DNA from 4 places in the Streptomyces sp. NPDC058295 genome. Region 1 is predicted to be linked to each of the others. Evidence: riboswitches for the same ligand, from Rfam matches in the RefSeq annotation. Region 1 holds a riboswitch; each other region holds the start of a gene.
What was found. A riboswitch is a leader RNA that binds a small molecule or an ion and turns the genes downstream of it on or off. The one in region 1 is predicted to bind cobalamin.
Positions count from the first base shown of each region.

Region 2: linked by a shared signal. The riboswitch ahead of ACFVYS_RS40010 (energy-coupling factor ABC transporter permease) and the one ahead of ACFVYS_RS04210 (CbtB-domain containing protein) in region 1 are both predicted to bind cobalamin.
Region 3: linked by a shared signal. The riboswitch ahead of ACFVYS_RS19210 (prenyltransferase/squalene oxidase repeat-containing protein) and the one ahead of ACFVYS_RS04210 (CbtB-domain containing protein) in region 1 are both predicted to bind cobalamin.
Region 4: linked by a shared signal. The riboswitch ahead of ACFVYS_RS31460 (cobalamin biosynthesis protein) and the one ahead of ACFVYS_RS04210 (CbtB-domain containing protein) in region 1 are both predicted to bind cobalamin.

Region 1 covers NZ_JBHVYO010000003.1:22,693-27,711, forward strand. The annotation lists gene ACFVYS_RS04195 (FAD-dependent oxidoreductase) at 1-402, opposite strand, end outside; gene ACFVYS_RS04200 (MFS transporter) at 579-1,835, opposite strand; gene ACFVYS_RS04205 (CbtA family protein) at 1,981-2,742, opposite strand; gene ACFVYS_RS04210 (CbtB-domain containing protein) at 2,768-2,989, opposite strand; cobalamin riboswitch at 3,026-3,173, opposite strand; gene ACFVYS_RS04215 (enoyl-CoA hydratase/isomerase family protein) at 3,232-4,326, opposite strand.
Region 2 covers NZ_JBHVYO010000068.1:14,010-19,028, forward strand. The annotation lists gene ACFVYS_RS39995 (hypothetical protein) at 1-127, opposite strand, end outside; partial or broken gene ACFVYS_RS40000 (cation:proton antiporter regulatory subunit) at 256-489, shown strand; gene ACFVYS_RS40005 (PucR family transcriptional regulator) at 526-1,602, opposite strand; cobalamin riboswitch at 1,911-2,095, shown strand; gene ACFVYS_RS40010 (energy-coupling factor ABC transporter permease) at 2,125-2,838, shown strand; gene ACFVYS_RS40015 (energy-coupling factor ABC transporter substrate-binding protein) at 2,835-3,305, shown strand; gene cbiQ (cobalt ECF transporter T component CbiQ) at 3,312-4,073, shown strand; gene ACFVYS_RS40025 (energy-coupling factor ABC transporter ATP-binding protein) at 4,070-4,930, shown strand.
Region 3 covers NZ_JBHVYO010000016.1:112,657-117,675, reverse strand. The annotation lists gene ACFVYS_RS19220 (serine/threonine-protein kinase) at 1-1,514, shown strand, start outside; gene ACFVYS_RS19215 (phosphotransferase) at 1,515-2,201, opposite strand; cobalamin riboswitch at 2,279-2,420, shown strand; gene ACFVYS_RS19210 (prenyltransferase/squalene oxidase repeat-containing protein) at 2,543-3,790, shown strand; gene ACFVYS_RS19205 (SCO2322 family protein) at 3,787-4,476, shown strand; gene ACFVYS_RS19200 (energy-coupling factor transporter transmembrane component T) at 4,469-5,019, shown strand, end outside.
Region 4 covers NZ_JBHVYO010000036.1:26,347-31,365, reverse strand. The annotation lists gene ACFVYS_RS31475 (class II aldolase/adducin family protein) at 1-228, opposite strand, end outside; gene ACFVYS_RS31470 (anion permease) at 816-2,069, shown strand; gene ACFVYS_RS31465 (hypothetical protein) at 2,104-2,325, shown strand; cobalamin riboswitch at 2,456-2,598, shown strand; gene ACFVYS_RS31460 (cobalamin biosynthesis protein) at 2,698-3,687, shown strand; gene ACFVYS_RS31455 (cobyric acid synthase) at 3,684-5,019, shown strand, end outside.

The DNA of each region.
Region 1 (5,019 bases):
CGCGTCCGGGTGGTGGAGCACCGGACCGGTGATGCGGATGTACGGCCAGCGCTCGGCGGCGGCTTCGGGGCCGAGGAGTTCGTGGGGCACTCCGGCGGCGCCGAGGAGGTCGGCGAGCGCCTTCAGGTCCTGGTCCTCGCCCATGTCGAGCCCACCGGTCGTGCGCAGCAAGGAGGCCGAACCGTCGTCCTCCAGCTCCCGCCACTGCTCGCGGGCCTGTCCGGTCAGCCGTATGTAGAAGGGGTCGGCGTACACCCGCCGGAAGATCCGTGAGCTGCCGTGCGAACTTCCGTGCCGGTGACCGATGTCGTACGCCTCGACGAGCGTGACCTCGTGGCCTCGGCGGGCCAGTTGCCAGGCGGTGGCCGCGCCCATGAGTCCGGCGCCGACGACGGCGATCACAGTCCCTCCCCGGGGATCCGGTCGGTGCCCGCGAGCGGAACGCGGGCCATGACAGCAACCTCGATCGTAAGGGCGATCAGGTCCTCGGGTTCCAGGTGGGGGTGGGCCGGGGTGGGCCTCGCCGCGGGCGGACGGCGGACGGCGGACGGTTCACCGGAGGTCGGCACGCGAGGCCCTCAGCCCGCGGACGCCCGGTCCTGGGCGAGGCCGAGGTCGGTGGTGTCGCTCACCCGCCGGTCCGCTCGACGGGCGGCGACGATCATCACGGCGAGTCCGCTCAGGACGATGGCGGCGCCGACGTACAGCGGTGCGGTGTAGCCGAGGCCGGCGCTGATGGCGGCGCCGCCGAGCCAGGCGCCCAGGGCGTTGCCGATGTTGGAGGCGGACACGTTGGCGGCGGCGGCGAGCGGCACCCCGTGGGCATGGTCGGTGACCCGGGTGATCATGCCGGGGACGCTCGCGAAGCCGAAGAGCCCCGTGAGGAAGACGAGGACCACCGACGCGGCGGGGTCGGCGGCCAGCAGCCCGAACACGGCGAGCGTGACGGTGAGACCGGCCAGCGAAGCGATCAGGGTGAGGTCGCGATCGCGGTCGGCGGCTCGTCCCCCGACGATGTTGCCGATCACGAGGCCGCTGCCGTACACGACGAGCAGCCAGGCGACATCGGTGCTGGAGAAGCCGGTGACCCGGGTGAAGGTGTAGGCGAGGTAGCTGAACGCGCCGAACATCCCGCCGTAGCCGAGCGCGGTGGCGGCCAGGGTCAGCCAGACCTGCGCCGACCGGAAGGCACGCAGCTGGGTACGCGGCGTGTCCGGCCGGCCGGTGGCCTTCCCGGAGGCCTCGGACGTGTGGGAGGCGTCGGAGGGACGCGGCCGGTTCACCTCGCCGGCCCAGCCCGGTACGCACACGGCGATGGCGACCGCGGCGACGACACCTATGCCGGTGATCGCCCAGAACGTGGCGCGCCAGCCCCAGCGTTCGCCGACGAGGGCGCCGAACGGCACGCCCAGCACGTTCGCGACCGTCAGCCCGGCGAACATCACCGCCACCGCCCGTGACGCCCGCTCGGGGGCGACCATGCGCCGTGCGACGAGCGAGCCGATGCCGAAGAACGAGCCGTGGCACAGCGCCGCGACCACCCGGCCGAGCATCATCAGCGAGTAGTTCGGTGCGACGGCGGACAGCAGGTTGCCGACGACGAACAGGGCCACCAACCCGGTGAGAACCGCCTTGCGGGGCAGCCCGGCGGTGGCGGCGGTCACCACGATCGCGCCGACCGCGACCGTCAGGGCGTAGCCGGAGATCAGCCATCCCGCCGCGGCCTCGGACACCGCAAGGCTGCGGCTCACTTGCGGAAGCAACCCCGCGATCACGAACTCGGTCAGACCGATCCCGAATCCACCGAGAGCGAGTGCGACGAGCCCGGCGGGCATCTGCCGTGCACGGACGGCCGGTTGGATGTTCATGGCACCATCTTCGCGCGGTCCTCGGGCCGCTGATCCGGCGTCGGTTCGCGAACGCGAAAAGGCCCCCGGGATGATTCCGTGGGCCCTTTCGTCGGATCGTCGTGCGGTCGGGTCAGTGTGGGGCGGTCACCGGCGTGCCCGCGGTCACCGTGGCGGGCTCGGGGTGCAGCAGCCGTTCGGCCAGTTCGCCGAAGACGAGGCCGAAGCCTGCCCAGAGCGTGACCTGCATGGCGAGGGCGGACAGACGGAACCGCCACAGCAGGGCGGCCGGGAAGTCGCTCGGCACCTCGTTGACGGCGGGCAGGAACTCGTAGGCCGGCCCGATGACGAGCACGAAGCCGAGGACGGCCGCGACGGTGGCGTTCCAGGTGCCCAGCCTCGGTGCGAGCCGCTTGCCCAGGATCACCGCGGCGACCGCGAGCAGCACACTGAGCACCATCATCAGGAAGTACAGGGTGGTGCGCTTGCCGATGGTGTCGGCGTCGCCGACCGCGGGCGGGTTCGCCGGATACTTCAGGAACGGCACGACGTACACGGCGAGCAGGGCGGTCCCCGACAGCAGAAGTGCCGTGGCCCGGGGGCTGAAACGGCCGACACGGCCGAGGGCGAAGCAGAAGGCGAGGGCGGCGATGCCGCCGAAGGCCACCCCGTAGATCAGCACGCCGGTGGCGAGACCGGCGGTGGACTGCAGGCTGCGGGAGACGAGTTCCACCTCGTGGTGCTCGTGGCCCGCGGCGTGGGACTCCTCGAAGCCGATCGCGCTGTCGACGTTCGGCTCACCGAGGAAGTAGGCGACGATCAGGGCGAGCACGCCGGCACCGAGGCCGGCGAGCATGCCCCGCACGAGGAGGTTTCTTACCGTTGCGGAGTTCATGGGTGTGCCGGGCTTCCCCTCGGGATCAGTGGCAGGGGAAACCGAGCAGGTGGCGGGCGTCGTGCACCCACTCGTGAACGTCCTCGCCGGAGACGACGGCTGTCGCGCCCTGCTCGGCGCCGACGAAGTACAGCAGGACCAGCATCAGGACGCCGAAGAAGACCGCCCACGGGGCGATGTCCTTCAGCGGCAACTTGGCGGGTACGACGGGCGTGGTGGTAGTCGGCTGGGCGACATGCTGCGCCATGGCAGGACCTCCTCTGGGAGTTCGCGTCCCATCTCGGTGGTGCACATGACGACGGCCACGGGTCTGACTCGCGGTGTGTGCCCCATCGGGGTACACCGTCCACAGTGGCGCGACCGTGCCGGGTTCTCACCGGCTTCCGTCTCGCCGTCGTCGATATCAGAGCGACGGTACCGCGTGTCGGGCCCCTGGCCAATACCGCCCCACCTGGCGTGATTCCGCTCTCCACGGCCAGGTGGCCCGGATCACCGCGCCGGTCCCGCCCGGCGGAGCTCCTCCGCGGTGGTGTCGGGTCGGGCGAGGCCGAGTTCGCGCGCGCCGAGCGGGGTGAAGAAGCGCTCGACGTCGGCCTCGGTGACCTCGGCGAGGGTGGCCGGCGACCAACGCGGGTCCCGGTCCTTGTCGATGACCTGGGCGCGGATGCCCTCGACCAGGTCGGGCGTGGTCAGGGCCGCACAGGAGACGCGGTACTCCTGTTCCAACACCCGTTCCAGCGAGCCGAGCCGCCGGGCACGGCGCAGGGCGGCCAGGGTGACCTTGAGCGAGGTGGGCGACCTGGTCAGGAGGGTCTCCGCGGCCTCCTTCGCCGCCGGGTCGCCGTGCGCGAACAGCCGTCGGACGATCTCCTCGACGGTGTCGGCCGCGTAGCAGGTGTCGATCCACGCCCGGTGGCCGGCCAACTCGCCCGCCGGCGAGGGCTGTACCCGCCGGTCCAGGGCTTCCCGTACCGGCAGCTCGGCGAGGTCGTCGGCCAACTGCCGGAGCGAAGCGGACGGTACGTAGTGGTCGGCCAGCCCGCACGACACCGCGTCCCCGGCGCCGATCTGCGCACCCGTCAGGGCGAGATGGGTGCCCAGTTCGCCCGGGGCGCGGGCGAGCAGGTGGGTGCCGCCGACGTCCGGCACGAAGCCGATGCCGGTCTCGGGCATCGCGATCCTCGACCGCTCGGTGACGACCCGGACGCTGCCGTGCGCGGAGACGCCGACGCCGCCTCCCATCACGATGCCGTCCATCAGGGCGACGTAGGGCTTGGGGTAGCGGGCGATGCGGGCGTTGAGGTGGTACTCGTCGCGCCAGAAGGCGGCCGACGCGGTGCCGTCGTCGTCGCGGGCGTCGTCGTGGACGGCGCGGATGTCGCCGCCCGCGCACAGGCCACGCTCCCCCGCACCGGAGAGGACGACGGTCTCGACGGCCGGGTCGCGCTCCCATGCCGTCAGCGCGCCGTCGATGCGGCGCACCATCGCGTGGTTCAGGGCGTTGATGGCCCTGGGTCGGTTGAGCGTGATGTGGGCGGCTCGGCCGGTGGTGTGCAGCAGGACGGGTTCCTCGATGTCGTTCATCCGGATGCCTCCGTCAGGCCGCGGGCCACGATGACGCGCATGATCTCGTTGCTTCCTTCCAGGATCCGCTGGACGCACAGGTCATGGACGATCTTCCCTACTCCATGGTCGCCGCGGTAGCGCCGGCCCCTGCCGTCGAAGCCGGCCGCTTACGGAGTGAGCGGTGGCGCGTGGACCGGCGCTCGCGGCGGCACCCTGCCGCTGGACACCCCGCGGCCCCGCTGGGTCGAGCGGGACAGGGACGACGGGCGGAGGGCCGCTTACCAGGCCATCGCCGCCTGGCTCGCCCGGGTGGGCCCGGACGCGGGGCGGTCCGTCCCCCTCGAGGGGCCGGCCGGGCACGGCGACGGACCGTACGCCACCGACGGGCGGGGCAGGCCCGTGCGGGCCGCGGTCGTGGCGATGGACACGCGCGCCGTCACCGCCGCGCAAGCGGTCGCAGGACGCGACGGACAGGGCTCGCCCCGACGCGGATGGAGAGCGAGCCCTGTCCACCGGCTCCGATTCTCGGGTCCCGGAGGCGAGTGGGCCCATGAGTGCGCGGGTACCGGCCGTGGTGCACGGCACACACCCCGTACGAGTGGCGCACACCCCCCGCACGGACCGTCGGCCCGTGGCCGGATCCGCATGCGTGACCCGTGTCGCGCCGGGGAAGGCGCGTCCCGGCGAGGCACCTCCGGGTGCCCGCGCCAC
Region 2 (5,019 bases), on a different contig from region 1:
CCACCAGCATGTTGTGCACGGCCACCAGGACCAGCGCGCCGCCGAAGGCCGTGGCCCACACCACCGGAGTGGCGACGGGCTGGGGCACGGGCCGGGCGCCGGCCCTGAGGGACACCCACTCGATCATGCTGCACGCTTCCTTCCGGCCCCATGCCCCCGGAACGCCGGCCGCCACGGCAGCGTGGACCTCGACGCGCATTCTCCCACCCGGTCGCCGAGCACACTCCCGTCGCCCCGTTCCCTGTGCTGGCCAGGGTGGCATCGATGTCGCACCGGAACGGGCGGCTGCTCGGCGAGACCCGGATGCGCACCGAGACCGGGGTGTCGGTCGTGGCGGTGCCGCGCCGCGCCGAGGCCATCCCCTCACCGAAGCCGGACTGCCGGCTGACCGGCGGGGACACGCTGATCCTCATCGGGACGAGGGAGGGCGTGGAGGCGGCCGCGGCGATCCTCGCGCGGGAGTGGGACCGGCAGCGAGGCCGGGAGTGAGGCGCGAGCGCCGCTCCTCCGGCGAGCGCCGCCTCTCTAGAAGGAGGCCTCGGTCGACGTCAGGGGCCTGGCCGGCCAGTCGAGCAGTCGGGCGCCGATGACCGCGGTCTGCAAGGTGTAGCGGTGGGCGGGGTCGGTGGGGTCGGTGCCGGTCAGGGCGTGGATGCGGGCCAGCCGGTAGGTGAGGGCGCGCACGCTGAGCGAGAGCCGTCGGGCCGTGGCGGCGGCCACACAGCCGGTGTCGAAGTACGCGATCAGGGTGGCGAGCAGGGGCTGCGCCCCGCCGCGCGCCCGTTCCAGCGGCCCCAGAGCACCCTGCACCAGGTCCACCAGTGCCTGCCGGTCCCGGGCCAGGACGGGGAAGACCAGCAGGTCGGAGGCGCGCAGCAGCGGCTCGTCGAGGCCCATGCGCTGGGCCACGTCCAGGGCGTTGAGGGCCTCTTCGTAGCTGTGCCCGATACCGACCGGGCCCGGCCTGGACCGCCCGATGGCGACCTGGGCCCGGCCCGTGACGGCGTGGGCGTGCCGGCCGAAGTGGGTGAGGACCTCGTCCTGGTCTGCGGGGGCGATGCACACCATCCGGCCGTCCTTGGTGGTGAACAGGATGCGGCGGTTCTCGAAGCGGCCGAACAGCTCGTCCGCCACCTGCCGGGGAACGGGGTCGGTCTCGTCGTACTTGTCCGGGCCCTCGGCCACCGCGACCGCGTGGGCGCGGGACAGCCGTAGCCCGAACCGTTCGGAGTGCGCGGCGAGTTGGCCCGCGCGACCGCGCCCGTGGAGCAGGTCGTCGATGAACTCGCGGCGGGCCGCCTCCTCTTTGCGGACCACCAGCCGCTGCGCGCGCTCGTAGCCGTCGGCGAAGGCGTCCACGGCCTGTTCGACGACGGCGAGGACGCTGTCGGGATCGGCGCCTCGCGGACGGCCCTCACGGCCTGCCGCGAGGTGCGCGCGAACGAGACCGCGCCAGCCTCGGCCGGCCTCGGCCGCCCGCGCGCCGAGCGCCCGGCGGGACTCGATCTCGTCGCGGGTCAACCGGCGGCCCGTGCGCGCGGCGTCCGCCAGGATCCGGTCGAATCCGTCGAGGAACGGCTCGGACGAGTGCGGGCCGGTCATGGTTTCCCCGTTCGATCGAGCACCGTCGGACATCGGACACATGTTCCCACCGAGCGGTACGGCGATGGAGTGCTCCGAGGTGCGTCCGGCGTGGCGTCCGCCCACCGGACTCAGCGGCTCGCGTGGACGGCTTCGGCGGACTCCGCCGACGTGACCGGGCCGGGCGGCGCGCTGCGGCGGCACCCCGGGGCGAGGCTGCGGGCGAGGGGTTCGGTCCAGCGGGCGGACGGCCGCCGTGCGCCGGGGTGAGCCGTCGTCCGCCGTCTTCGCGCCCCGCATCGCCGCTTGTCAGCGCCTCTGTGTGGGCACTACTGTCACCACGCCTTGGTGAACGGGAAATCCGGTGTGATGCCGGTGCGGCCCTCGCCACTGTGATCGGGAAGTCCGGCTCCGGCCCTCGCGGGCAGCCACTGGGTCCTTGAGACCCGGGAAGGCGGAGCACGGGCGGTGGTACCCGTGAGCCAGGAGACCGGCCAAGGCACGTCAACCATCCACGAGGTGCTGGAGAGGGTCTGCTCAGCCATGCACATAGCCGAGGGTTTTCTGCCTCCGGCGCATGCGATCGCCTGGGGCGTCGCATCCGCGCCATTCGTCGTCCACGGAGTACGGTCACTCACCCGTGAGGTCAAGGAGCACCCCGAGAGCACCCTGCTCCTCGGTGCCTCCGGAGCCTTCACGTTCGTACTGTCCGCACTGAAACTGCCTTCGGTGACCGGAAGTTGCTCCCACCCCACCGGCACGGGACTCGGCGCCATCCTGTTCCGGCCGCCGATCATGGCGGTGCTGGGCACCATCACCCTGCTCTTCCAGGCGCTGTTGCTCGCCCACGGCGGCCTGACGACGCTCGGCGCCAACGTCTTCTCGATGGCCGTCGTCGGGCCCTGGGCCGGTTACGCGGTCTACCGGCTGCTGCGGCGGTTCGACGTGCCGCTGATGGTCACGGTGTTCTTCGGCGCGTTCGTGGCCGACCTGTCCACCTACTGCGTCACCAGCGTGCAGCTGGCGCTCGCCTTCCCGGACCCGAGCAGCGGATTCCTGGGCGCCCTCGGCAAGTTCGGCTCCATCTTCGCCGTCACCCAGATCCCGCTCGCGGTCAGCGAGGGGCTGCTCACGGTGTTCGTGATGCGGCTGCTGACCCAGTCCAGCAAGGGTGAACTGACCAGGCTGGGCGTGCTCGTGACCGGCGGCCGGACCAAGGCCGACGCCGACGCCGGGACCGAGGCGGTGACCCGGTGAGCCGTAACGCGAAGACCAACGCCCTGCTGCTGTTCGTGGTGGCCGCGCTGGCCGTCCTGCCGCTGGCCCTCGGGCTCGGCGACCACAAGGAGGAGCCGTTCACGGGGGCCGACGCGGAGGCGGAGACGGCGATCACCGAGATCCAGCCGGACTACGAACCCTGGTTCTCGCCCCTGTACGAGCCGCCGTCCGGCGAGATCGAATCGGCGCTGTTCGCGCTCCAGGCGGCCCTCGGCACGGGGGTACTCGCCTACTACTTCGGTCTGCACCGGGGACGGCGACAGGGCGAACTCCGGGCCCTGGCCCAGCGGGACACCGAGCACGACACCAAGGGGTCCGAGAACGCTCAGGAGTCCGAGAGTGCTCAGGAGTCCGAGAGCGCGCAGGAGTCCGAGAGTGCGCAGGGCTCCGAGAGCGCTCAAGGGTCCGAGAGCGCCTCCGAACCGTCCGCTCCCGAACGGACCTGAGCCCGCGTGCTGCCGATCGACGTGGCGGCGCACAGCAGTCGCTGGCGCCACCGCCATCCCGTGGACAAGGCCGTGCTCGGTCTGGGCCTCACCGTGCTCGCCATCTCCCTGCCGCCCTGGCCCGGCGCGGCCCTGGTCCTGGTGACGGCGCTCGTCATCCTGCTGGGGCCCGCGGGGGTGCCGGGCCGGCGGCTGTGGCGCGCCTACCGGGTACCGCTGGGCTTCTGCGTGACCGGCGCGCTCCCCCTGCTCGTGCAGGTCGGCGGCCCGGACCGGTTCCTGTCCCTGGCCGACGGCGGCCCGGTGCGCGCCGGGGAGTTGCTGCTGCGTACCTCGGCGGCCTCCCTCGGTGTCCTCCTTCTCGCGTTCACCACCCCGATGTCCGACCTGCTGCCCCGCCTGGTCAGGGCCGGGGTGCCCGCGCCCGTCGTGGACGTCGCGCTGGTGACGTATCGCATGAGCTTCCTGCTCCTCGACTCCGTGCGCCGGATCCGGGAAGCGCAGGCGTCCCGGCTCGGGCACACCACCCGGGCCGCGGAGTGGCGTTCGCTGGCCGGGCTCGGCGCCACCGCGTTCGTCCGCGCCTTCGACCGGGCGGCGCGTCTCCAGGACGGGCTGGCCGGGCGCGGCTACGACGGCACCCTGCGCGTCCTGGTGCCCGAGGCCCGGGTCTCCGTCCGCTTCACGACCGCCAGCGCCGCGCTCTTCGCGGCCCTGGTCGCCCTCACCTTCGTACTGCAATCCGTACTGGAAAGGCCGCTGTCATGAGCGAGCCCGCACTGGTCGCCCTGCGGGGTGCCTCCTTCGCCTACGAGGACGGTCCGGCCGTGCTCAGCGGTCTGGACTTCGAGGTCCACGCGGGGCGCGCGCTCGCCCTGCTGGGCCGCAACGGCAGCGGCAAGACCACGCTGATGCGGCTGCTGAGCGGTGGACTGCGTCCGGGCGAGGGCGAGTTGAGGATCGAGGGGCGCCCGGTGACATACGACCGCAAGGGGCTGACCCGGCTGCGTACGACCGTGCAGCTGGTGGTCCAGGACCCGGACGACCAGCTGTTCGCCGCGTCCGTCGCCCAGGACGTGTCGTTCGGACCGCTGAATCTCGGCCTCCCCGACACCGAGGTGAGGGCCCGGATCGAGGAGGCGCTCGCGGCCCTGGACATCACCGCCCTGGCCGACCGGCCCACCCATCTGCTCTCCTACGGCCAGCGCAAGCGCACCGCGATCGCCGGGGCCGTCGCGATGCGGCCCCGGGTGCTGATCCTCGACGAACCGACCGCCGGGCTCGACCCCGACGGCCAGGAACGGCTGCTCGCGATCCTCGGCCGTCTGCGCGCGTCCGGCACGACCGTGGTCATGGCCACCCACGACGTCGACCTGGCCCTGCGCTGGGCCGACGACGCGACCCTGCTCACCCCGTCCGGCGCGCGCACCGGACCCGCCGCCACGACGCTCGCCCGCACGGACCTCCTCCGACAGGCGGGCCTGCGGCTGCCCTGGGGCGTCGCCGCCGCTCAACTCCTTCAATTCCAGGGCCTGTTGACGGACCCCTCGACCGGCCCGCGCACCGCGGAGGAACTGGCCGCGCTGGCCGCGACGCCCGCTCCCACGAGCCCCGCCGACGGCTGAGGCCCCGCGACGGTGTCCGCGGACCGCCGACGCACGGCAACCGGATGGGCGATGATCGCCGCATGGATGGGCCGACATCGACTACATCG
Region 3 (5,019 bases), on a different contig from region 1:
TCCGCGGCGCGTACACCGCCGAGCTGATCGACGCCGACGCGGACGGCGTGCCTCCCTGGCTGGCCACGCTGTACGTGCCCGGCCCCTCGCTGGCGGAGGCGGTCGCCCGGCGCGGGCCGCTGCCGGTGCCCGCGGTGCTGTGGCTGATGGCGGGGGTGGCGGAGGCGCTCCAGGCCATCCACGATGCGGGGATCGTGCACCGGGACCTGAAGCCGTCGAACGTGCTGCTGGCCGCCGACGGGCCGCGCGTGATCGACTTCGGCATCTCGCTGGCCTCCGACGTCACCTCGAACACCGCCACGGGCCTCGCCGTCGGCACACCGCAGTTCATGGCTCCCGAGCAGGCGACCGCGAGTGAGGTCACCGCGGCGACCGACGTGTTCGCGCTCGGTCAGACGGCGGCGTTCGCGGCCCTGGGCGAGCCGCTGTACGGGGACGGCCCCTCGGTCAGCGTGCTGTACCGGATCGTGCACTCGGAACCCGACCTGTTCCTGCTGCCCGAACCGCTCCGTCCGCTGATCGCCCGCTGCCTGGCCGCCGATCCGGCGGAGCGGGTCACCCCTGCGGAGATCGTCGCGTGGTGCAGGAGACGCCTGGACGGGGACGCGGACAACGGCGCCGGGCCGGCCGTCTGGCGGGAGGTCACCGGGCCGGAGGTGTCGGTTCCGTCTCCGGTCCCCGATCCCACCCCGGTGCACACGCTGCCCCTGATCCCGCAGCCCTCGCACAAGACGCCGGTGCACAAGACACCGCAGCACGAAACCCAGCACACGGTGCCCTCGAACGCGATGGCCTCGCACGGGATGTCCCACCATGCGATGCCCTTGATCGCGCCGGTCCGGTCGCAGCTCACGCGGCCGGACGGGCGGCCGGCCCGCCGTCGGCGCACCGCGCTGGTCACGGCCGCCGCCGTGACCGCGGGCGCGGTGGTGCTGACCGGCCTGACGTGGACGGTCGTGGAGGCGGCGGACCGGCTCAGCCACCGGGACACGGCCGGGGCCTCCTCGACGCCCGGCCCGTCCGGGTCCGCACGGTCCTCGGCGCCCTCGCCGGGCTCCTCGTCGACAGCCGCGCCGGACTCGGCGGCCGGTGACCGGACATCACAGGGGTCGGGATCCTCCTCGACCGTGCCCAAGACGCCGCAGGCCACCGCGTATCCCCTCCAGTGGCTGGACGCGAAGACCTCACTGGACGTCAAGGAGCCGGTCCGGCGCGAGGACAGCAAGGGCGACATCCGCTTCAGCTGCAAGCAGACCGGCTGCGCGCTGGAGAGCGACACCAGCGTGTTCAACATGCTGTACGGCGACCCCGGCGGCTCTCTCGACTCGTGCCGCATCGTCCTCACCGGCGCCAAGAGCCACCGGCTCCCGCTCGCCGCGGCGGCGGCCGGCAGCGAGATCTGCGTCAAGCACCCCTCCGGGGACATCGCACTGCTCGTGATCCAGGTGAAGTCGACCGCGCTGCCGGACATCGCGTTCGTGACCGCGGACATGACGGTCTGGCGGGCGGCCTAGTCAGCGGCCGGCCGTCGACCTGATCAACTCGGCGGCCGGTACGAGGAGTTCCGTCTCCTCACGGCTCATCGTCGGGTTGGCCGCCCGCCTCCGCAGGGCCTCCGCCAGGCCCTCCTCGGTGAGGTCGCGGGGGTCGGCGATGGGCTGGGGAGAGACGGCCACCTGGGCGAGGATCACCGCGGACATGCCCCAGTCGAGCCCGGGATCGCCCTCCTCCGCATTGGCCCAGTCGATCACCCGGGGGCCGTCGGGCGTGAGGATCACATTGTCCGGGTGGAGGTCCAGGTGCAGGATGCCGGCGTCGGCCGAGACCCGTCCCGGCAGGGCGTGCAGCTCGCGCAGCAGCCGGGCGAGGACGGCCCCCGCCTCCTCGGCGTCCAGCGTGCCCGCCCCGAACGCGTGGAGCATCGTCGGCCCGTTCAGCCGCTCCATGACCAGGTCGGCGCGTGCGCCGGAGGGCCGTACGGCGGGTGCGGGGTAGCCGTGTCGGCGCACGTGTGTCATCACCGCCGCGAGGACGGCCGAGTCCTCCCGGCCCTCCCGGTCGCGGCGCAGCACCCACGCCTCGTCGATCTCGTACACATCGGCCGTTCGGCCCGAGCCGAGCAGCCGACCCGGCAGCGCTCCCCGCAGCCCGCCCGGCACCCCGGTCGGCAGCCCGCCCGGCACCCTCCCCGTATGGGTCATGGTCACAACATATCGAGGGCTCCCACCCCGTCCCGGGCGCTTTCACAGCCACCCCTCAGACGTCCGGCTACCTGCCGGTAGAGTGGCCGCGTCGTCATCACGCCCGTACAGGGGGAAGCCGGTGCAATTCCGGCGCTGACCCGCAACCGTGAGCCGTCCGAGCCGTCCAAGTCGGCGCGGTGGCAAGCCGGATCGCCCGGTACGGGACCGTGACCGGCTCACGTGCGTCGGCAGGCCCGCCGTTCGCACGGCACCGTCGAGGTATACGGAGCCGAGCCGCCGGGATGTCCCGTGCTGCCCGGCTGCGTGACCTCACCGACCGGGAGAGGCACCCGCCGATCATGAACATCCGCCGCAGCGCCGCCGCTCTGGCCGCCGCCACCGTCGTGCTGGGTGCCGCCGTCCCCGCCGTCGCCGCCACCCCGTCCCCCACCCCGTCGGTGGCGATACCCGACGGCCTGTACGGCACCACCGACCCGACGTACGACGGGGTCTGGCGCCAGTCGCTGGCCCTGCTCGCGCAGCGGACCACGGGCGTCACCCCGGCCGACCGGGCCGTGGCCTGGCTGACCGGCCAGCAGTGCGCGACCGGCGCCTTCGCCGCGTTCCGCGCGGACACCGCCAAGGCGTGCGACGCCAAGCTGATGGTGGACACCAACAGCACGGCGGCTGCCGTCCAGGCGCTGGCCGCGCTGGGTGGCCACCAGGCCGCCACCGAGAAGGCCGTCGGCTGGCTGAAGTCGGTCCAGAACGCCGACGGCGGCTGGGGCTACACCCCCGGCGGCGCGAGCGACGCCAACTCGACCTCCGTGGTGGCAGGGGCGATCGCGGCGGCCGGGGAGAAGCCTTCGGAGGTGAAGAAGGCCGGCAAGTCGCCTTACGACGCGCTGTTGAAGCTCTCCATCCCTTGCGACCAGGCAGGCGACGGCGCGTTCGCGTACCAGCCGGACAAGAAGGGCGCCCTCGCGGCGAACGCGGACGCGACGGCGGCGGGCGTGCTCGGCGTCCTCGGCAAGGGGTTCGTGACGACGGCGGGCAAGGTGCGGGAGGAAGTCTTCACCTGCGCCGGCTCCGCAGCCCCGCTCACCCCGGACGAACTCGCCCGCAACGGCTCGGTCTACCTCGCCGACGCGATCGGCGAGGACGGCCACCTGGACTCCGCTCTCCCCGGCGCCGAGGACCAGCCCGACTACGGCAACACCGCCGACGCCGTCGTCGCCCTCGCCGCGCAGGGTGCGACCGAGCAGGCGAAGAAGCCCCTCGCCTGGCTCGAACAGAACTCCGCAGGCTGGGCGAAGCAGAGCGGCCCCGCCGCCTACGCCCAGCTGATCTTCGCGGCCCACGCCATGGGCGCCGACCCCCGCCACTTCGGCGACACCGACCTGGTCGGCCTGCTCAACGCGACGGGCCCCGCCCCCCAGGCCGCGACGAAGGCCACCGGAACCGACACCGGCGCCGACGCCGACGCCGACAAGAAGGACGACTCGGATTCCGGTTACGGCGTCTGGTGGATCGTCGGTGTGTTCCTCGTCGTCGGTATCGGCATCGGTTTCCTGATCAGTGTCCGTGGCAGGAAGCAGCGGCCGTGACGCGCCGGAGCGCCGCCCTCGTCCTCGCCGCGCTGCTGCTGTCGCTGACCGGCGCGGTCCAGTCGGCCCAGGCCGCCGGTTACCGCTACTGGTCCTTCTGGGACCGCTCGGGCGACGGCTGGACGTACGCCACCCAGGGCCCGTCCACCGCCCGCCCCGCCGACGGCGACGTCCAGGGCTTCCGGTTCGCGGTGAGCGCGGACTCCCAGGACGCGTCGCAGCCGCGCGGCGCGGCCTCCTTCGCGGCGATCTGCGCGAAGACGCCCGAGCGGGACGGCACGAAGCGGGTGGCCCTGGTCATCGACTTCGGCGCGGCGGCCGACGCCCCGAGCGGCGAGACCCCGCCGTCGCCGCGCACGGCCTGCGCCCGGGTCTCCCCCGACGCGACGACGGCCGAGGCCCTCGCCTCGGTCGCCAAACCCCTGCGCTACGACACCAACGCCCTGCTGTGCGCGATCGCGGGGTATCCGGAGACGGGCTGCGGCGAGCAGGTGTCCGGGCCGGGAACGGACCGGCCGACGTCCGCCGCGCAGCCGGAACCGGCGAACGAATCGGAGAGGACGACGAAGCAGAAGGAGGACGGCGGACCGTCCGTGGGCCTGTACGCGGGCGCGGCGGCGGTGGCGGTGCTGGGCGCGGCGGCGGTCTGGCAGGCCCGGCGGCGAGGATCCCGCAGGGATGGCTGACGCCCGCCCGCGCACCCCGCTCCACCCCGCCACCCGCGACGCCGGGCCGACGGCCGACCGCCGGTCGAAGGCCGACCGTCACCCCCGTGCGCGCCGCGCCCCGCTCCACCCGGCCGCCTGGTGGCTGTGGGCGCTCGGTCTCGGCACCGCCGCCACCCGCACCACCAACCCGCTCCTCCTCGGTCTCCTCCTCACCGTCTCCGCCTACGTCGTCACCACGTGCCGCCCCGACACCCCCTGGTCCCGCTCCTACTCCGCGTTCCTCAAGCTCGCGCTCGCCGTCCTCGTCATCCGGCTGGTGTTCGTCGTCGTCCTGGGCTCCCCGATCCCGGGCACGCAGGTGCTCGTCACGCTTCCCGAAGTCCCGCTCCCCCACTGGGCGCAGGGCATCCGGCTCGGCGGCGCGGTCACGGCCGAGGGACTGCTCTTCGCGCTCTACGACGGACTGAAACTGGCGACCCTTCTGGTCTGCGTGGGTGCCGCCAACGCCCTGGCCAGCCCCTCCCGGCTGCTCAAGACGCTCCCCGGCGCCCTGTACGAGAC
Region 4 (5,019 bases), on a different contig from region 1:
GGGTACGCCCGACGGGGTGACCAGCACGGTGTCGCCGACGCGTACGGAGACGTTGCCGGAGGTGCCGACGACCAGCCCGTCGGTCACGGTGCGGCGGGCCGCCGTCACGAGCGCCTCCCAGGCCCGCGCCTCTTCGAGGACCGCATGCCTCCCCCGCTGCTCCGGCCCGTTCGGTCCGTCGTCCCGGTAACCCCGGGCGTCCCCCTGCTCGCGTCGCTGCTCAGCCATGCCGCGATCCTGCCAGGAGGCACCGGGGACCGCCGGGCTCTTCCGCGGCATGTACCGCTTCGCCTTGCCGGACCGGGGCTCGGGGCGGGGCAGGCCGTGCATTTCGTACACAATGGCGGCGGCCGGAGCGCCGACGGCCGGACCCCGCCGCCAGCCGACGGCCGGACCCCGCCGCCCACGCTCGACGTCGGGTGCCACGCCTACGACACCCCTATGACGGGGCGCCGACGCCACGGCCCGATCGAGGCCCGGACGGCCACGCGGATCACGCCCTGTGGGCCGCCCGTCACGGGGCGTCCGGCGCCGGGACCCTGCCGGCCGGACGGCAGGCAGGGACCTTCTGACAGTACGCCGACAGCGGCGGCCGGCCGGGTGACCGGAATCTCTTTCACGGCTCCGAGACCCGGTTGTGCGGGCTCCACAAAGACCGGTACCCGTACGGCGCTTGACCCCGGCCCCGGCGTCCCGGCGGAAGACCGTCGCACCCCTCTTACACAGACACCCTGACGCCCTTCCCAGTTCATCTTCCGTTCACCCAGATTGCTTACGGTCAACGCGCCAATGACTTCGAACGATTGCCTGGGTAAATGGAAAACTTCTCGCTGATCCTCGCGATTGTGGTCGTCACCGCACTTGCGTTCGATTTCACGAACGGTTTCCACGACACCGCCAACGCGATGGCCACCACCATCTCGACCGGTGCACTCAAGCCCAAGGTTGCGGTGGCCATGTCCGCCGCGCTCAACCTTGTGGGAGCTTTCCTCTCGGTGGAGGTCGCCAACACGATCTCCAAGGGTCTCGTCGACGAGACCGGCATCCGTCCCGAGGTCATCTTCGCCGCCCTGGTCGGCGCGATCCTCTGGAACCTCCTGACCTGGCTGGTGGGCCTGCCCTCCAGTTCCTCGCACGCCCTGATGGGCGGTCTGATCGGCGCCACCATCGCCTCCGCCGGAATGGGCGCGGTGCACGGTGACGCCCTGGTCACCAAGGTGCTGATCCCGGCGATCGCGGCACCGATCGTCGCGGGCGTCGCGGCGATGCTCGCGACCCGCCTCTCCTACACCCTCGGCAAGAAGGCCGACGGCAAGGCCGCGGCCAAGGGCTACCGCGCGGGCCAGATCGCCTCGGCCGGCCTGGTCTCCCTCGCCCACGGCACCAACGACGCGCAGAAGACGATGGGCATCATCACCCTGGCCCTGGTGGCCGGCGGTGCCGTGGCCCCCGACTCCGACCCGCCCACCTGGGTCATCCTCTCCGCCGGCCTGGCCATCGCGCTCGGCACCTACCTCGGCGGCTGGCGCATCATCCGCACCATGGGCAAAGGCCTGACCGACCTCCAGCCGCAGCAGGGCTTCGCCGCCCAGACCAGCGCGGCCACGGTCATCCTGGCCTCCTCGCACCTCGGCTTCTCCCTCTCCACCACCCACTCGGTCTCCGGTGCGGTGATGGGCGCCGGGCTGGGCCGCAAGGGCGGTGTGGTCCGCTGGTCGACGGCGACCCGGATGTTCGTGGCGTGGGGCCTGACGCTCCCGGCCGCGGCCCTGGTGGGCGCGCTCGCCGAGGCCGTCACCGGCCTGGGCGACTGGGGCACGGCCCTCGTCGCGGTCTTCCTGATCGCCTCCAGCGCGGCCATCTGGAAGGTCTCCCGGCGCGAGGTCGTCGACGCCTCGAACGTCAACGAGCCCGACGAGCCGGCGGGCGTCGTCACGACGGCGATCGCCGCCGTCACCCCGCCGCCCGCGGGCACCCTGGCCGAGGACCTCACGGACCTGACGGCCACGATCCCCGGCCCGGCGGCAGAGCCCGCGACCCCCGCCGCTCCCCCGGCCGCGGCCGTCTGAGCCCGCGCACCCGGCACGAAGGAAGAGAAGAAGCATGAAGATCGACTGGGCAGCCCTGGGCTCTGTCTTCGGCGTCAGCCTCGTGGTCACCGTGGGCCTCGTCGCCCTGTTCACCCTCGGCGTCGTGGGCCTGTCGCGGCAGGAACGCGCGTCGGCGCAGGGCGGCTCGGCCACCCTCGCGGTGACCGGCGCGTACGCGTGCTTCGCGGCCTGCGCGGCGGCGGTGGCGTACGGGATCTCGCTGATCGTCGCCTGACGCCCCATCCGAACACCCCCGAGGTGCGGGACGGATCACCGTCCCGCACCTCTTGGCGTTCGCGGTCCCGCCGACCCGCGCCGTGTGGGGTTCTGCACACTCGAGCCTCGCAGGTCAAAGGCAAGTTGACGGCTCTTGCGGGCCGTGGTGGACTGCCCGAGCCATGTACGGCAGCAGAAGAGGAAGCCGGTGTGAATCCGGCGCGGTCCCGCCACTGTGACCGGGGTAGAAACCCCCGGGAGCCAGGAACTCTCGCCGCCGGTCTCGTCGAACCAGGGCGTGGACACCCTGAGTGAGGACAAATCGCCATGCTCGCTCGGTCGTTGAGGTACAGCACCAGGTCGCTGCCCGACCCCTCGGCCGGCTGAGCCGATGCGTGCCGATCGCCTCTACGCGTACGGCGCCGCCACCGGCCTTCTGGGCGACCTGCTGCTCGGCGATCCCCGCCGAGGGCATCCCGTCGCCGCGTTCGGGCGGGCCGGCGGTGCCGTCGAGCGGCTGCTGTGGCGGGACCACCGGGGAAGCGGTGCCCTGCACGCCGTCGTGTGCGCCGGCGGGGTCGTGGCCCTGGGAGCCGTCGCCGAGCGGGCCGTACGCCGCTCCCCCGCCGCCACCGTCGCTCTCGTCTCCGCCGCCACCTGGGCCGTGGTCGGGGGCAGTTCGCTGGTCCGGGAGGCCCGCGCCATCGGCCGGGCGCTCGAAGCCGGGGACGTCGAGGCCGCCCGGGAGCGGCTGCCGCATCTGTGCGGGCGGGATCCGCACGCGCTGGACGCCGACGGGATCGCCCGCGCGGTCGTGGAGTCCGTCGCCGAGAACACCTCCGACGCCGTCGTGGGGGCGCTCGTGTGGGGGGCCGTGGGCGGGGTGCCCGGCCTGGTCGGGTTCCGGGCCGTCAACACCCTGGACGCCATGGTCGGTCACCGGTCGCCGAGGTATCTGCGCTACGGCTGGGCCGCCGCCCGTCTCGACGATGTCGCCGGATGGCCGGGAGCCCGGCTGACCGCCGTGCTCGCCGCCCTCTCGGGGGACGATCCGCGGGGCGCCGTGCGGGCCTGGCGGGCCGACGCCCGCCGGCATCCGAGCCCCAACGCCGGGCCGGTGGAGGCGTCCTTCGCGGGCGCCCTCGGGGTGCGGCTGGGCGGGACCCTGTCGTACGCCGGGCGGGTCGAGCACCGGCCGGTGCTGAACGGCGCGGCCGGGCGGCCCGTCGTCGCCCGGGACATCGAACGTGCCGCGCGGCTCTCCCGCCGCGTCGGTCTGCTCGCGCTCGGCGTCACCGTCGCCGCGCGCGCCGTCGCCACGAACATCGTCGCGAGCAGCCGGCGCGACCAGAGGAACCAGCGGAAGGGGCGTACGACATGAGCGGGGGTCTGGGCGGGGGCCTCCTCGTCGCCGGCACCACCTCCGACGCCGGCAAGAGCGTCGTCACGGCCGGGATCTGCCGGTGGCTGGTGCGGCAGGGGGTGAAGGTCGCACCCTTCAAGGCGCAGAACATGTCCCTCAACTCGTTCGTGACGACCGAGGGCGCCGAGATCGGGCGGGCCCAGGCCATGCAGGCCCAGGCCTGCCGGGTGGAGCCGACCGCGCTGATGAACCCCGTGCTGCTCAAGCCGGGCGGTGAGCAGAGCAGTCAGGTCGTGCTGCTCGGCAAGCCGGTGGGCGAGATGACCGCCCGGGGGTATCACGGCGGGCGGCAGCAGAAACTCCTCGGAACCGTTCTCGACTGCCTCGCCGAGTTGCGGGGCACGTATGACGCGGTGATCTGTGAGGGGGCGGGCAGTCCGGCCGAGATCAATCTGCGGCGGACCGACATCGTGAACATGGGGATCGCGCGGGGTGCGCGGCTGCCCGTGCTCGTCGTCGGCGACATCGACCGCGGGGGCGTCTTCGCCTCCTTCTTCGGCACCGTCGCCCTGCTCTCGCCCGAGGACCAGGAGCTGGTCGCCGGGTTCCTGGTCAACAAGTTCCGCGGGGACGTCTCCCTGCTGGAGCCCGGCCTGGACATGCTGCACGGGCTCACCGGACGGCGGACGTACGGCGTGCTGCCGTTCCGGCACGGGCTCGGGATCGACGAGGAGGACGGGCTGAGGGTCTCGCTGCGCGGGACAGTGCGGGAGTCGAACACCGCCCCGCCCGTCGGCGAGGACGTGCTGCGGGTCGCCGTCTGCGCCGTCCCGCTCATGTCCAACTTCACGGACGTGGACGCGCTGGCCGCCGAACCCGGCGTCGTCGTGCGGTTCGTGGACCGGCCCGAGGAACTGTCCGACGCCGACCTGGTGGTGATTCCGGGGACCCGGGGAACCGTGCGCGCCCTGGAGTGGCTCCGCGAGCGGGGGCTGGCCGAGGCCATCGTCCGCAGGGCCGCCGAGCAGCGGCCCGTCCTCGGCATCTGCGGTGGCTTCCAGCTCCTCGGCGAGCACATCGAGGACGAGGTCGAGAGCCGGCTCGGACACGTGGAGGGCCTCGGAGTCCTCCCGGTCCGGGTGCGGTTCGCCCGCGAGAAGACCCTCACCCGACCGGTCGGGGAAGCCCTCGGCGAGCGGGTCGAGGGGTACGAGATCCATCACGGGGTCGCCGAAGTCCTGGGCGGGGAAGCCTTCTTGGACGGATGCCGGGTCGGCGGCGTCTGGGGCACGCACTGGCACGGCTCGCTGGAGTCGGACGGTTTCCGGCGGGCCTTCCTGCGCGAGGTGG